One region of the Mesorhizobium sp. M7D.F.Ca.US.004.01.2.1 genome, then DNA from elsewhere that is predicted to be linked to it. Evidence: predicted binding sites of a transcription regulator. Region 1 holds the regulator's gene; each other region holds the start of a gene.

The links. The regulator PhoB, encoded in region 1, activates phosphate uptake and scavenging genes when phosphate is short. The targets are predictions, from matches to a motif close to TGTCATNNANCTGTCAT.
Region 2: ppk2 (polyphosphate kinase 2) is a predicted target of PhoB. The motif match lies at 2,565-2,581, and genes of this name have one in related genera.
Region 3: EN993_RS24740 (DUF1045 domain-containing protein) is a predicted target of PhoB. The motif match lies at 2,398-2,414, and genes of this name have one in related genera.

What each region holds. Positions count from the first base shown of each region.
Region 1 is NZ_RZRQ01000012.1:38,213-43,537, reverse strand. Features, by position in the region: partial or broken gene EN993_RS04345 (phosphate ABC transporter permease subunit PstC) at 1-41, shown strand, start outside; gene pstA (phosphate ABC transporter permease PstA) at 45-896, shown strand; gene pstB (phosphate ABC transporter ATP-binding protein PstB) at 893-1,696, shown strand; gene phoU (phosphate signaling complex protein PhoU) at 1,722-2,429, shown strand; gene phoB (phosphate regulon transcriptional regulator PhoB) at 2,449-3,138, shown strand; gene EN993_RS04320 (ROK family protein) at 3,155-4,402, opposite strand; gene xylF (D-xylose ABC transporter substrate-binding protein) at 4,673-5,325, shown strand, end outside.
Region 2 is NZ_RZRQ01000190.1:6,071-11,395, forward strand. Features, by position in the region: gene hemB (porphobilinogen synthase) at 1-464, shown strand, start outside; gene EN993_RS22840 (dihydrofolate reductase family protein) at 683-1,330, shown strand; gene ppk2 (polyphosphate kinase 2) at 1,536-2,456, opposite strand; gene EN993_RS22850 (aldo/keto reductase) at 2,735-3,778, shown strand; gene EN993_RS22855 (glycosyl transferase family 90) at 3,814-4,785, opposite strand; gene EN993_RS22860 (hypothetical protein) at 4,988-5,140, shown strand; gene EN993_RS22865 (DUF982 domain-containing protein) at 5,195-5,325, opposite strand, start outside.
Region 3 is NZ_RZRQ01000223.1:4,115-9,439, reverse strand. Features, by position in the region: gene phnN (phosphonate metabolism protein/1,5-bisphosphokinase (PRPP-forming) PhnN) at 1-467, opposite strand, end outside; gene EN993_RS24745 (alpha-D-ribose 1-methylphosphonate 5-triphosphate diphosphatase) at 464-1,603, opposite strand; gene EN993_RS24740 (DUF1045 domain-containing protein) at 1,651-2,358, opposite strand; gene iolB (5-deoxy-glucuronate isomerase) at 2,512-3,324, opposite strand; gene EN993_RS24730 (hypothetical protein) at 3,330-3,548, opposite strand; gene iolE (myo-inosose-2 dehydratase) at 3,610-4,527, opposite strand; gene iolD (3D-(3,5/4)-trihydroxycyclohexane-1,2-dione acylhydrolase (decyclizing)) at 4,711-5,325, opposite strand, start outside.

The DNA of each region.
Region 1 (5,325 bases):
GCTACATGCTGATGCGCATCGACGCCCGCACCGGAGCCTGACCGATGTCGACAGCCACATCGCTTCACCAGAGCCGCAAGAGGAAGAATGCCGTGATGATGACGCTGTGCGTCACCGCGGCGGGCATCGGCCTAGCCTGGCTGGCGCTCATCCTCGGCGCGCTGGTCTACAAGGGCGCCGCCGGCCTGTCCTTTGATGTCTTCACGCAGATGACGCCGCCGCCCGGCGACGCCGGCGGCCTGCTCAACGCCATCTATGGCAGCGTGGTGATGACCGTCATCGCCGTCATCGTCGGCACACCGATCGGCGTGCTGGCCGGAACCTACATGGCCGAGTACGGTCGCTTTTCCAAGCTGACCACCGTGGTGCGGTTCATCAACGACATCCTGTTATCGGCGCCGTCGATCATCATCGGCCTGTTCGTCTACGAACTGATGGTGCGGCCGATGGGGCATTTCTCGGCGATCGCCGGTGCTGTCGCGCTCGCCATCCTCGTCATCCCGGTTGTCGTGCGCACCACCGAAGACATGCTCAATTTGGTGCCGAACGCCTTGCGCGAAGCCGGCACCGCGATCGGCGCGCCGCGCTGGGTGGTCATCAAGTCGGTCGCCTACCGCGCCGCGCTTTCCGGCATCGTCACCGGCATATTGCTGTCGATCGCCCGTATCTCCGGCGAGACGGCGCCACTGCTCTTCACGGCGCTCAACAACCAGTTCTGGTCGAGCAATCTCAACGCGCCGATGGCCAGCCTGCCTGTCACCATCTTCCAGTTCGCTCTCAGCCCTTACGAGGAATGGCAGCAACTGGCCTGGACCGGTGCACTCATCATCACATTGACGGTTCTCGCGCTCAGCATCGTTGCTCGCAGCCTGACCGGACGCAGAGAGGACAAATGAGCCAGATGTTGTCTCCAGACATGACGATCGCCGCCGAGGCCACCGCCAAGGCCAAGATCGAGGTCAAGAACCTCAACTTCTACTACGGCCAGAGCAAGGCGCTGAAGGACATCACGCTGTCCTTGCCCGAGCGCAGCGTCACCGCCTTCATCGGGCCTTCGGGCTGCGGGAAGTCGACGCTGCTGCGCGTCTTCAACCGCATCTACGAACTCTATCCCAAGCAGACCGCCGAAGGTCAGGTGCTGCTCGACGGCCAGAACGTTCTCGACCGCTCGCAGGATCTCAACCTGCTGCGGACCAAGATCGGCATGGTGTTCCAGAAGCCGACGCCATTTCCGATGTCGATCTACGAAAACATCGCTTTCGGCGTCAGGCTCTATGAGAAGCTCAGCAAGTCCGAGATGGACGGCCGCGTCGAGCAGGCGCTGAAGCGCGCAGCACTCTGGAACGAGGTCAAGGACAAGCTCAACGCCAGCGGCCTCAGCCTCTCCGGTGGTCAGCAGCAGCGGCTCTGCATCGCCCGCACCGTGGCGGTGAAGCCGGAAGTCATCCTGCTCGATGAGCCGGCCTCGGCGCTTGACCCGCTGTCGACCGCCAAGATCGAGGAGCTGATCGACGAGTTGCAAGCCGACTACACGATCGTCATCGTCACCCACAACATGCAGCAGGCGGCGCGCGTGTCGAAGCAGACGGCCTTCATGTATCTGGGCGAACTGGTCGAGTTCGACCGCACCGAGAAGATCTTCACGTCGCCCCGCGAGAAGCGCACGCAGGACTACATCACCGGCCGCTTCGGCTGAGTTCAGGCATACGAGGGACAAGATCATGGGCGAACACACAGTCGCTTCTTTCGACGAGGATCTCGGACAAATCAGCAGGCTCATCAGCGATATGGGCGATCTCGCCGGCTCGATGGTCGGTGGTGCCACCAAGGCGCTTTTGAATTCCGATAACGCCCTCGCACAGCGCGTCGTCTCCGACGATGCGATCATGGACGCGCGCCAGCGCGAGCTCGACGACCGCGCCATCACGTTGATCGCCAAGCGGCAGCCGATGGCCGACGATCTACGCCATGTCGTCGGTTCGATCCGCATGGCCGGCGATCTCGAACGCATCGGCGACCTTGCCAAGAACATCGCCAAGCGCGTCGGCACCGTCGGCCTCAGCGTCACACCGCGTGACCTGTCGCATTCCATCGACGCAATGGCTCAGCTGGTGCTGATCCAGGTGCAGGGCGTGATCGAGGAGTATGCGGCGCGCGACGCCGCGGCCCTGGCGAAACTGCGCGCCGCCGACGAGCGCATCGACGTCAAATACACCTCGGTGTTCCGCGAACTGCTGACCTACATGATGGAAGACCCGCGCAACATCACTGCCTGCACGCATCTGTTGTTCTGCGCCAAGAACCTCGAGCGCATCGGCGACCATGTGACCAACATCGCTGAAAATGCCTATTATGTTTTGACCGGCACGCAGTTGCCCGCCAATCGCCCGAAGCAGGACGAGACGGCAATGTCCGCGCCGGCGGCATGACGACAGGGGTGACCAGTCGATGATCGCGCCACGCATCATGGTGGTGGAGGATGAGGAGCCGCTAGGCGTGCTGCTCCGCTACAATCTGGAATCCGAGGGTTACCAGGTCGAGGTGGTGACGCGCGGCGACGAGGCCGAGATCCGGCTGCAGGAGAACGTTCCCGACCTTCTGGTGCTCGACTGGATGGTGCCTGCGGTTTCGGGTATCGAACTCTGTCGTCGGCTAAGAATGCGTCCCGAGACCGAGCGGCTGCCAATCATCATGCTGACCGCGCGCGGCGAGGAAAGCGACCGCGTGCGTGGCCTGTCGACCGGCGCCGACGACTATCTGGTCAAGCCGTTCTCGACGCCGGAATTCATGGCCAGGGTTAAGGCGCTGCTGCGCCGCGCCAAGCCGGAAGTGCTGTCCAGCGTGCTGAAGGTCGGCGACATCGTGCTCGATCGTGAGTCGCACCGGGTCTATCGCAAGAAGAGCGAGATCCGGTTAGGGCCGACCGAGTTCCGCCTGCTCGAGTTCATGATGCGCCATCCCGGCCGCGTCTTCTCGCGCAGCCAGCTGCTCGACAATGTCTGGGGCGAGACGATCTACATCGACGAGCGCACGGTCGACGTGCATGTCGGCCGCCTGCGCAAGGCGGTCAACAACGGCCGCATGCCGGACGTCATCCGCACCATTCGTGGGGCGGGCTACGCGATCCGCGAGGATTGAACTCGCCCGTCTGAATTCACGCCACGTTTTTGCCTGCGACGCTTCCTCTCGCCTGCGCGCCCGGCGCGAAAATCTCCTGGTCGACGAAGGTCAGCGCGCGCATGGCGCAGCCTTCGCGGATCAGCGGCAGTTCGTTCGGCTCGGTGTCGAAGGAAATCGATTTCGAGTGCTGGCCGCCGGCGGTCTGGGCAATCGCCTCGCGCAATGCCGGCTCGATCAGGTCGAAGGCAGCGGCGCTGACGCCGACCATGGCGACGGGCGCCGGATCGATCAGCGCGAACAAGCTGCCGAGACCGTAGCCGAGCGCTTCGCCGGCCTTGCGATAGGCCTCGCGCTCGGGGCCATCCCTTTCGCGGGCCGCGGTCGCCAGGGCGCGCATGTCGGCGTCGCTGACATCGGCGACGGGTTCTGCGTCCTCGCCCAGCTGCCTGGCGTTGCGCCAGATGGCGTAGTTGCCGGCATAGGCCTCGACGCAGCCGCGCCGCCCGCAGCGGCAGAGCGCACCTTTCGGCTGATGGATCATGTGGCCGAACTCGCCGCCCGAGGAATGGGTGCCGGTGAAGAGCTCGCCCTTCAGCACCAGGCCCATGCCGATGCCATGCGACAAAAGGATGGCGATGAAATCGTCGCGGTAGCGATCAGGATCGCGCCAGCGTAGCGCTATCGCCATCATGTTGCAGTCATTCTCCATGGTGGCGGGGATGCCGAACTCGTCCTCGAGTATGTCGGCGAAGGCGATGTCGGTGTGCGGCGTGATAGGCGACCACAGCATGGCGCGGGCGCGGGTGTCGGTGATGCCCTGGATTGCCAGCGCAATGCGGGCGATGCTGCGGACGTCGAGATCAGGGTCCTCGAGACGGCGCCGCACGATTGCCGTGCATTCGCCGATCAGCGCGTCCCGCGACATGGTCAGCGTGTCCAGCCGGCGCTGTTCCTCTGATATCACCTGGCCGGCATAGTCGATGACGGCGACGGAGAGAAAATTCAGCGACAGCACCACGGTCATCACCGCCGCCGCTTCCGGATTGAGGCTGAGGCCAACCTGCGGCCGGCCGCGTTTGAGCGAGCCGGCCTCGCTTGGTTTGCTTTCGGTCAGGATGCCTTCGCCGATCAGGTCGGAAGAGATCGCCGATATGGTCGAGTGGCTAAGGCCGGTTGTCGCTGCGATCTCGGTGCGGGACGGCTGTCCGGCGCGGCGCACGGCCGCAATCACCATCGCCCGGTTGCGCCGGCGCAAATCGTCGTGGCGGATTCCGACCGACATGTTTCTTCAAGTCCTCCCGGTCGCCGCGGTTCTCCGTGCCCCTCGAACGCTGTCGGCAACGCAGTCAAATACTGGCAGAAGCCGCCCACTCTGTCATTTATTTATTCCGGGGCCCGAAAAAAATTCGCGAGCACATCAAAATCCATCAGAATCGATGTTGACAGCGTTCGGGTGTTGGACCAGTATTTTTTCGAGGCTCGAAAAAATAGGGCCTCTGTGCCGGCCTTCGGGTCAGTTTGGTCGCGCCATACGCGGCGCAGGGAGGATATTATGAAAAGATTCACAGCCGCCATCCTGGCGGGTGTCGCCATGTCGCTGACGCTCGCGTCGGTCGCGCAGGCGAAGGACAAGGTCATCGGCGTTTCGTGGTCCAACTTCCAGGAAGAGCGCTGGAAGACCGACGAGGCCGCCATGAAGACGGCGATCGAGGCTGCCGGCGACAAGTACATCTCCGCCGATGCGCAGTCCAATCCCGGCAAGCAGCTTACCGATGTCGAAAGCCTGATCTCGCAGGGCGCCAATTCGCTGATCATCCTGGCGCAGGATGCCTCGGCCATCGGCCCAGCGGTGCAGAAGGCGCTGGACGAAGGCATTCCGGTCGTCGGCTATGACCGTCTGATCGAGAACAAGGACGTCTTCTACCTGACCTTCGACAACAAGGAAGTCGGCCGCATGCAGGCCCGCGAAGTGTTCAAGGTCAAGCCGGAAGGCAACTATGTCTTCATCAAGGGTTCGGGCGCCGATCCGAATGCCGACTTCCTGTTCTCGGGCTCGATGGAAGTGCTCAAGGAAGCCATCGACAGCGGCAAGATCAAGAATGTCGGCGAGGCCTATACGGACGGCTGGCTGCCCGCCAACGCCCAGAAGAACATGGAACAGTTCCTCACCGCCAACGACAACAAGGTCGACGCCGTGGTCGCGGC
Region 2 (5,325 bases), on a different contig from region 1:
TAGGCGCCATCCGCGACGCGCTCGACGCCAATGGTTTCCAGGATGTGGCGATCATGTCCTATGCGACCAAGTTCGCCTCGGCCTTCTACGGTCCCTATCGCGAGGCGGTCGGCACCGCCGGCCTGCTCAAGGGCGACAAGAAGACCTACTACATCGACCACGCCAATTCCGACGAGGCGGTGCGCGAGGCCGAACAGGACATCGCCGAAGGCGCCGACATGCTGATGGTCAAGCCCGGCCTGCCCTATCTCGACATCATCCGGCGGCTGAAGGATGAATTCCAGATGCCGACCTTCGCCTACCAGGTGTCGGGCGAGTATTCGATGATCAAGGCCGCCGCCGCCAATGGCTGGATCGATGGCGAGAAGGCGATGCTGGAATCGCTGCTCGCCTTCAAGCGCGCCGGCTGCGACGGCATTTTGACCTATTTCGCTCCCGAAGTGGCGGAACTGCTGAAGGGATAACTTCTCTTCCGACGATGATCGGTCGCGGCGAGCAAATGCCGGCGATCCGCCTCGGCATCCCTGACAATTTCCGACGTCCGGCCGGGAGACCAGAGCGAGGGTCGCTAGACCATTCGCTTCGAGGCTCGTTTGTACCTAAAAAATACCGCTTGCAATTCGCAAGCAGCTTACTACAAATAACCGATTGCAAAATACAACTGGCTATCGAGGAGGCTCTCATGTCCAAACTTCGTGTCAACGCTTTCAGCCTGTCGCTCGACGGCTACGGCGCCGGTCCCGATCAGAACCTACAAAATCCGCTCGGTGTCGGCGGGGAATCCTTGCACAAGTGGTTTGTCGACACCCGCACCTTCCGTAAGATGGTGCTCGGACAAGATGGCGGCACCACCGATATCAACGAGGCGTTCGCGGCGCGCAGCTTCGAGAATGTCGGCGCCTGGATCCTCGGCCGCAACATGTTCGGGCCGATCCGCAGCGAATGGCCTGACGACAGCTGGAAGGGCTGGTGGGGCGACAACCCGCCCTACCACGTGCCGGTTTTCGTGCTGACCCACCACAAGCGCGAACCGATCGTCATGGAGGGCGGCACGACATTTTATTTCATCACCGACGGCATCCATTCGGCGCTTGAACAGGCGAAGGCGGCGGCTGGGGGCAAGGATGTACGGGTCGGTGGCGGTGTCGACACCATCCGCCAGTACCTGCAGGAAAAGCTGATCGACGAGATGCACCTGGCGATTTCACCGGTGCTGCTCGGCGCGGGCGAGAACCTTTTTGCCGGCCTCGATATGGTGAAGCTGGGCTATCAGTGCAGCGAGCAAGTGGCGACTGCGCTTGCCACGCATGTGGTGATCAAGCGGGCGTAGGTGGCGAAGCCCTCGGCGCAAGCTTCTTTCTCCCCGTTCTACGGGGAGAAATGCCCGGCAGGGCAATGAGGGGCAACGCTACCTTTGGAGACTAGCAGCAAGCCGCCAGTGGCAGCAAATTGGGCTCAATCGCCAACGCCGGCGCCGCCCCTCATCCGCCCTTCGGGCACCTTCTCTCCGTGGAACGGGGAGAAGAAAAAAGTGCTCAGTACTTCTCCGGCACGTAGAGTTCGCGCGGCAGCGTCTGGCGCTCGTATTCGGGATTGAAGACGCGCTCCGGCAGCGTGATCTCTTCGTGTGGGACCTCTTCATAGGGCATCTGCTGGAGCAGGTGGTCGATGCAGTTCAGCCGCGCCCGCTTCTTGTCGTTGCCTTCGACGATGAACCAGGGGGCCTCCGGGATGTTGGTGCGCACGAAGGTCTCTTCCTTGGCCTTGGTGTACTGCTCCCAGCGCACGCGCGACTGCAGGTCCATCGGCGACAGTTTCCACTGCTTCATCGGATCGTGGATGCGCATCAGGAAGCGCATCTGCTGTTCTTCGTCGGTGATCGAGAACCAGTATTTGACCACGGTGATGCCCGAGCGGACCAGCATGCGCTCGAATTCCGGCACGTCGTGGAAGAACTCTTCCACCTGATCGGGCTGGGCAAAGCCCATCACCCGTTCGACGCCCGAGCGGTTGTACCAGGAGCGGTCGAACAGCACGATCTCGCCGCCGGCCGGCAGATGCGGCACATAGCGCTGGAAATACCATTGCGACTTCTCGCGTTCGGTCGGCGCCGGCAGTGCGACGACACGGCAGATGCGTGGATTGAGCCGCTGGGTGATGCGCTTGATGACGCCACCCTTGCCGGCCGAGTCGCGCCCCTCGAAGATCACCACCAGCTTCTTCTTGTGGTAGGCGACCCAGGACTGCAGCTTGATCAATTCGGACTGTAGGGTGATCAGCTCGCGAAAATACTGCATGCGATCGATCGAAGGCGGATGCGCGTTCTTGTAGATCTTTGCGATCTCCATCGACAGCGCCGGCTCCGACATTTCGAGCTCATAGTCCTCGTCGAGCGTGTCGGCGAGCTCGGCTTCAAGCCAGTCCTTGGCAGGAGAATTCTGTTTTAGCTCGGTCATCTCAGCTGCTCCGCTTGCAAGCTCTGTCGATCCATGTCCGGCGTCGCAAACTCCCGGCTTATGGCCCGGAACGGCAACACCCTGAGCCGACTTCAATATAGGCCGGCAATGACGGTTTTATTGCAGCCCGAGCGTGATCACCGCCGCTGTCAATCCAGCGAGGCATGATCGATCCGTCGTCGTGGCATGGAGACAAGTCGCCCAAATTGTCCTACAAATAGCAGCCACATTCGGGGCCCCTCCCCAGCCCCCTTCCCAACGCAATCGCGAGGACTGACATGGAATACCGCACCCTCGGCCGTTCCGGCCTGAAAGTTTCGACACTGACCATGGGCACCATGACTTTCGGCGGCGCCGGCGCGTTTTCGGCGGTCGGCAAGACCGACCTCGACGAGGCGCGCCGGATGATCGATCTCTGCATCGATGCCGGCATCAACGTCATCGACACCGCCAATGTCTATTCGAACGGCATTTCGGAAGAGATCATCGGCGAAGCGCTCGGCGGCAAGCGCAAGGGCGACGTGCTGATCGCCTCCAAGGCGCGGATGCGGATCGGCAAAGGTCCAAACGATGAAGGCCTGTCGCGCCATCACCTGATCCGCGAATGCGAGAAGAGCCTGAAGCGGCTCAAGACCGACGTCATCGACATCTACTTCCTGCACGAATGGGATGGCGTAACGCCGCTGGAGGAAACCATCGCCGCGCTCGACACGCTGGTCGCCCAGGGCAAGATCCGCTATGTCGGCTGCTCGAACTATTCCGGCTGGCAGGTGATGAAGGCGCTCGGCATCAGCGACAGTCATCACCAGCCTCGTTTCGTCACCCAGCAGATCCACTACACGCTGGAAGCACGCGAGGCGGAGTATGAATTGCTGCCGATTTCCGTTGACCAGGGGCTGGGCGTTCTGGTCTGGAGCCCGCTTGCCGGCGGATTGCTGTCAGGCAAATACCGCCGCGACAGCCCCACCGCCCGCCAGCTCGCCGGCTGGTCGGAACCGCCGATCCGAGACGAGGACCGGCTGTGGCGGATCGTCGATGTTCTGGTCGAGATCGGCACCCAGCGCGGCGTGTCAGCAGCGCAGGTGGCACTGGCCTGGCTGCTTGGCCGGCCGGCCGTCAGTTCGCTGGTGATCGGCGCCCGCAACGAAGCCCAGTTGAAGGACAACCTTGCGGCTGCGAGCCTGGTGCTCACCGACGACGAACGCAGCCGCCTCGACGCGGTCAGCCGGCCACCGCTGCTCTATCCCTACTGGCACCAGCAATTGACGGCAAAGGACCGCTTCGGCCCCGCCGACCTGGTTCTTGACCGCAGCGGCATCTGACGAGCCAGGTTTGGCGCGCCGAGGCACGCTACGTCCTAACCCTGGATAAAACGCCAGACCTCAGGATCAGGCTTGATCTGACCGCTGAGGACAAAATACTTATAGAGGACGAGCAGGGAGATAGCCTGCTCCTCCTGCTCGTTGGAGAATTGGCGGCAATAGGCATTGGCCGCGGCGATGATGCGTTGCGCCTCGGCCGGGTGGTGTTCGAAATAGCGCACCTTCTCCGTGACATCGGCGAAATCCGGGTCGAGCGGCACATAGTGGACACCGGCCTCGAGTTGCTTTTCCGCAAACCATGTCTCGTATGTCGGCAACGGCATCAGGCAGAGCGAATTCGAATTCAGGATCCATTTGAGGTTGGTCGCCACGTCGTTGCCTTCGAGTGAGACGATGTAGCGATAATGCTGCTGTTGGCTGATGCTGAGAAAAGGCTTGCTGTACTCGGCCGGCGCGTTCGGCTTGTGCGAGCCGGCGTCGCAAAACGGCAAGTCACGCACGGCGTCGAGAAATCTTGTCCGTTTCGGGTTGTTGAGATCACCGCGCCAGACCACGGCCGGGCGCTTGTCGGCGAATGCAGTTGCGTCGGCCGGCATGTAGAAGTGCCTAAACTTGTTGAATTTCATGATGACCGCATTTTCGTCGTCGGCATGGATCGGCCGATCCTTGACCAGCGTCGGCACCTTCGGCACGTCAATGACGTCGCCGAATTCGACGTCGACGAGCAATGCCGGATCGAAATAACGGGCAAACTCCTTGAGGTCGTAGTGGTACATAGTCGGCGTAGAGGGCAGCTTGTCGAGACGCACCGCAGCTGGGCTGGGCGAAAACGCATCCTGCAGCTTGTTGTAGTAATTCAGCCGCCGCCGCACTGCCTGATCCGAGAGCCTGGCCTGTTCGAGACGGCCCGCCAACCGCCGACGGAAGAGTGCCTGCGGTGCGATATCGCGCAAGACGTTGCGCGCATAGTAGAAAACCCTTGCCGTCGTTCGTTGGATGGTGGCCATAGTTCACTTGATCAAAACAAACGGGCGGATCGCTGCGCAGTTTGTTGGCGCCCCGGTTCTCCTACACCATTGTGCCGCGCATCTTGCAAGTCCCGGACCGTCGTCCCCACGAACCGCCGGGCACTATCGCTTCAGCTGTTGTGTTTGACGGCTAATGCTCCTAGGCAGGACCAGAGCCGCGAGGCAGTGAAAAGGAGCCGATATGGCGCGACCACCAAATTACGATCAGGAACGCAAGGAACGCGACCGCCAGAAAGCAGCCAAGAAGGCCGAGAAGCTGGCAGCCAAGGTTGCGGCGCGGGAACGTTCGAAGCCCGAGGACGAGACCGAAGGCGAAACCGAAACGGCAAAGTGACGGCAAAAGGCCCGCAGATGCGGGCCATGCCTCAACCCAGATGGCCGCCTTGTATCAGGCGGGCGCCTTGTCGCTGACAAAGACGTCCACTTCGCGCGCTGCCGCAATGAAGGCGCGCCTAGCGTTCATCGCCGGCTTGTCGCCGGCGAGTGCGTCATGGCAGGCCTGCAGCGCCGCGCGATGCT
Region 3 (5,325 bases), on a different contig from region 1:
CGTGACTCGCGGCCCCGCATTGCCAGCCGCTCCGCCAGCACGTCCGGTGAGGCTGTGATCTCGACGATGGCCAGGTTGGCATAGCGTTCGCGCAAGGAGGGGATGATCGCGCGCGACACATTGGCGACAGCAACACGGCCATTGGCGACGGACCAGTCGACATCGGCCGGGATGCCATAACGCAAGCCGTGCGCTTCCCAGGAAATGGCGAAGGCGCCATCGGCTTCGGCTTCGATGAAGGCGGCGTCGGCCAGCGTGTCGTGATCCTCGCTGGCGGCATCGCTCGGCCGCGTGATGACGCGGCGGACAAACTCCAGCCTTGTCTCGTCGGCAAAATGGTTGCGGGCGTAACCGATCACCGTGTCCTTGCCGGCGCCACTCGGTCCAACCACGGCGACGAAAACGCCATCGCGGATCGGAAACGTCTCGGCGGACAATTCTCGCTCGATCAGCGCCGACACCATCATGCGACCCGGCGTCCCTGCCGCCAGACGGTGCGTACGACCGGAACATGGTCGTCGACGCGCACGCGCACCAGATCGGCGCGGCGGCCCTGCTCGATGACGCCGCGGTCGGTCAGGCCAACTGCATCGGCCGGGTTCTTCGAGACCATGGCGACAGCCTGCGGCAGGGAAATGCCTTCGACGACATCGCCGAGGAAGAACGCCGACTGGATCAGGCTGAAGGGAATGTAGTCGGACGACAGGATGTCGAGCAGGCCGTCGCTAGCCAGCGTGCGGGCCGAGACGTTGCCCGAATGCGAGGCGCCGCGCATGACGTTGGGCGCACCCATCAGCACGCCGAGCCCAGCTTCTTTCGAGGCCCTGGCGGCTTCTTCCGTGGTCGGGAACTCGGCGACGCGCACGCCCTGCTCGATCGCCTCGCCGACATGGCCAATGGTGGCGTCGTCATGGCTGGCCAGCACGATGCCGCGCTCATGGCAGGCGGCGGCGATGTGGACACGGTTCGGCCCCGAATTCACGGCCGATTCCCCCATCCGCTTTTCGCAGAACAGCTTGAAGTCACGGTCGGTCAGCTTCAGTTTGCGCTGGTAGTAATAGGCATAGGTTTCCAGGTTGACGAATTGGCGCTGGCCTGGCGCGTGGTCCATCAGCGATGCCAGCTTGACCCGTTCGTCGCCATCGAAATTGGCGAAAGCCCTGAGGCAGTCCGGTGCCGAAACCTCGCAGCGCAGATGGATGAAATGGTCTGCGCGCAGACGATCCTGCTGGACGCTGTCCTCGATGGCATCGGCCAGCTTGCGGATGTCTGTCGACGTCAGGTCGGCGTCTTCGTCCATGCCGACACGCAAGGCGTCGAGCACGGTGGTGATGCCGGCGGTCGCCACCTGCGCGTCATGGGCGAGCACGGCGGCGATCGGGTTCCAGCGCACCTTGGGCCGCGGCGCGTAGTGGCCTTCGAGGTGGTCCGTATGGAGTTCGACCAACCCGGGAATGATGTAATCGCCGCCCATGTCCTCGCCGCTGCGGCTGGTGCCGGCTTCGATGCCGGCGATAAACCCATCGCGCAGCACCAGCGAACCCTCGACGATCTCGTCGGCAAGCACGATGCGGGCGTTGTGGAGAACAGTTTCGGCGGTCATTTCAGGCAGTCCTTGGTTGTTCCGGCTGGGGTTGTTCCGGCAGGGTGTCAGGCAGTTTTTCTGGCGGAACGGCGCCCGAGTGCGTGATGCGAGAGCACCATGAACGGTGCGCCCGGTTCGGTTTCGACAAACAATGTCAGCGCATCCACCAGCACCTTCTGTCGCAGAATGTCCGCGAACAGACTGTCGATTGCTGCGCGCAAACGAGGGCTTTCCTGTGACGCTGCCCGGCCCGACAGCGTCATGTGGAAGCGAAAGGTTTCGAAGACATAGGGGTAGCCCCATTGGCAGAGGTTGCGGAACTCGGCCGGCTTCAGCGAATCCGGGCTGCGCCGCTCGATTTCCGCCTCGGTCAACGGCGCGCGGAACCGGTCGAAGCCGAGCACCACGTCATCGGCGAAGCGGTTGAGCGCCGGCAGTGGTCCTTCCGGCACCAGTGCGAAGAAGCTGTCGATCTGGCTGACGACTAGGCGCGGGATGGTCACCACCGGCGTCGCCTCGGCAAAATGGTCGAGTGCGGCGCGCAGCGAGGCTTCGGTCTCGTTGGCAGCCAGGCGGAAAGGGGCTTTCAGCGTCGCGTGAAAGCCATAACGGCGCGCCGAAGCGGTGTGGAAGGCGACTTCCGCCGCCGACAGGTCGGCCACCGCCTCGACCGGCCTTGTCGCGGCGCCAAACGGGTCGCGGCCGAGCCAGTTGGCGGCGATCCGCGCCAACGGTTCGTCCTGCCGGGGGGTGAAATAGATGGCGTAGCGCATCGGTAGTCCTCGTCAGTCCCGCTGCCATAGGTGATTTCCATGACGGATTGACGAAGCTTTGAAGGGTTTTCGAAGGCAAATCGACCTTGTGGGTCCTTAGCCGACGATTTTTTCTAGCTGGACCAATAGCTTCACCTGGGAAGGTATGATCGGTCAGGCCTTCATCAACCATTCGTGCTCGGGCGCGTTGTGGAATTTCCACGTCCGTTTCGGCCCGGCCATCACGTTGAGGTAATAGAGGTCATAGCCGTGGCAGGCGGCACAGGGGTGATAGCCCCTGGGCACCAGCACGACATCGCCGTCCTCGATCGCCATCGCCTCATCCAGCGCACGATGGCCATTCTTGTCGGCGTCGGTGTAGACGCGCTGGAAGGCAAAGCCCTGCGGCGGGTTGAGGCGGTGATAGTAGGTTTCCTCGAGGCAGGATTCAGCGGGCAGATTGTCCTGGTCGTGCTTGTGCGGCGGGTAGCTCGACGTATGCCCGCCGGGCGTGATGACTTCGACCACCAGCAGCGAATCGGCCGGCTTGCCCTCCGGCAGGATGTTGGTGACGTAGCGCGTGTTGGTGCCTTTGCCGCGCACCTCCTGGCCAAGATCGTCCGGTGCGATCACCCGCACCGGCAGACCGCCGCCAAGGCCCGGCGCCGAGCAGACCGCCAGTTCCAGCTCGGTACCTGCGGTCACCGACCAGTCCGAGCCTTGCGGAACATAGACCGACCACGGCTTGCCCTCGAAGGGCGACATGCGCTCGCCGAGCAGGCCGAGATCCTTGCCGCCGGCTGACGCCTTGCCCTTGCCGGTGACGAACACCAGGCAGACTTCGCGATCCTCCGTTTTCCCGGAGGCGCTCTCGCCGGGCTTCAGCCGATGCAGGTCGAAACCGACATAGGTCCAACCCGCGATTTGCGGCGTCACATGGGCGACGCGGCCATGGCCCTTGTTGGCTTTGACGAGCAGCTTCGACATCCCAGTCACTCCTTCGGTTCGGGCTCGGCCGCTGCCTTGCTCTCGTCGGCCGGCTTGTAGAGATAGAAGAACTGCCAGACGGCGTAGCCGGCGAAGCCGAGCGCGATCACGCCCCAGAACGGCGTGCCGGTGGCGAACTCGATGATCGACCAGATGACGCAGACCGCGACGACGGCGACACGCCGCCACAAAGGCCGGAAGAAGGGGTGCTCGTAATCTTTCATCGGGCCAATCTACAGCAATCGGCTTCGCCGGGAACCCATCGCATCAGGCATTGAGGAAGCCCTAGGCATTGGGAAAGCCCTGCGTCTCGACCGTGTAGCCGGCGGCGGTCATGACGCGCATCAATTCCTTGTAGCCGACCTCCGCCATCCTGAGCGGCGGGTTCTTCTTCGGGTCCTGCTCGGCCTCGACCACGAACCAGCCCTCATAGCCATGGTCCGCGAACCGCTGCACGATGGCGCCGAAATCCAGCGAGCCGTCGCCCGGCACGGTGAAGGCGCCCAGCGCCACGGCGTCGAGGAAGGACTGTTTCGTGCGGTCGAGCCTGTCGATCACGCCCATGCGCACATCCTTCACATGCACATGGCTGATGCGAGTGTGATGGTTGTCGATGGCGCGCAGCACGTCGCCGCCGGCAAAGGCCAGATGTCCGGCATCGAGCAGCAGCGGAATGCCGGCGCCGGAATAGCGCATGAAGGCATCGAGTTCCGGCTCGGTCTCGACCACGGCCGCCATATGGTGGTGATAGGAAAGCGGCATGCCCTGTTCGGCGCACCATTCGCCAAACGCGGTGAGGCGCTTCGCATAGGCCTTCATCTCGTCGTCCGAAAGCTTCGGCTTGGTGGCCAGCGGCTTCGAGCGGTCGCCCTGGATCGAGCGGCCGACCTCGCCATAGACGATGCAAGGCGCGTTCACGGCCTTGAACAGGTCGATCATCGGCTGGATGCGATCCTTGTTGTCGGCCATCTCCCCATCGACCAGCGTGCCGGAGAACCAGCCACCGCACAGCGTCACGTCGGCTGCCTTCAGGATCGGCAGCATGACATCGGGATCATTGGGAAAACGCCGGCCCATCTCCATGCCGGTGAAACCGGCCGAGCGCGACTGGCGCAAACACTCTTCCAGCGACACGTCATCGCTGAGTTCGGCAAGATCGTCGTTCCACCACGCAATGGGGGACATGCCCAGTTTGGCTTTCAAGTCGTCGCTCCAGTTTCAGTTCGTTTCCACCTTCCCCCTTGTGGGGGTCCGAAGGACGGGCGAGACCCGTGGCTCGCCCCGGCAAGTCGCTGCAAAGCAGCGGGGTGGGGGCGGCGCCGGACCCCCACCCGGACCTTCGGTCCGACCTCCCACACGGGGGAGGTAGGGGCGACGGCGCCTATATCAATCGCCAATGGTCTGCATCTGCCGCTTTTCGTCATAGGCCTTGCGCGCCGCGTTGACCTGCGGCCGTGCCGACACTTCCGGCACCGCCACATCCCACCAGTGGCCTCCGGCATCGGTGGAAACCAGCGGGTCGGTGTCGATGACCAGCACCGTGGTGCGTGTATTCTTTTTGGCTTGTGCCAGCGCATTTTCCAGCCCGGCAATCGACGGCACTTTCTCGGCAATCGCGCCCATGCTCGCCGCATGCGCGGCAAAGTCGATGTCGGGCAGTACCTCGTGGCGCGAGTCCTTCAGCAGATTGTTGAAGTTGGCGCCGCCGGTCGCCATCTGCAGCCGGTTGATGCAACCGTAGCCGCGGTTGTCGAGCAGCACGATGGTCAGCTTCAGGCCGAGCATCACCGAGGTGGCGATCTCGGAATTCAGCATCAGGTAGGAGCCGTCGCCGATCATCACGACGACCTCCTCGTTTGGCTTGGCCATCTTGGCGCCGAGCCCGCCGGCAATCTCGTAGCCCATGGTCGAGAAGCCGTATTCGGCGTGGTAGGAGCCGGGCGCGCCAGCCTGCCAGAGCTTGTGCAGTTCGCCCGGCAGGCCGCCTGCGGCATGCAGCAG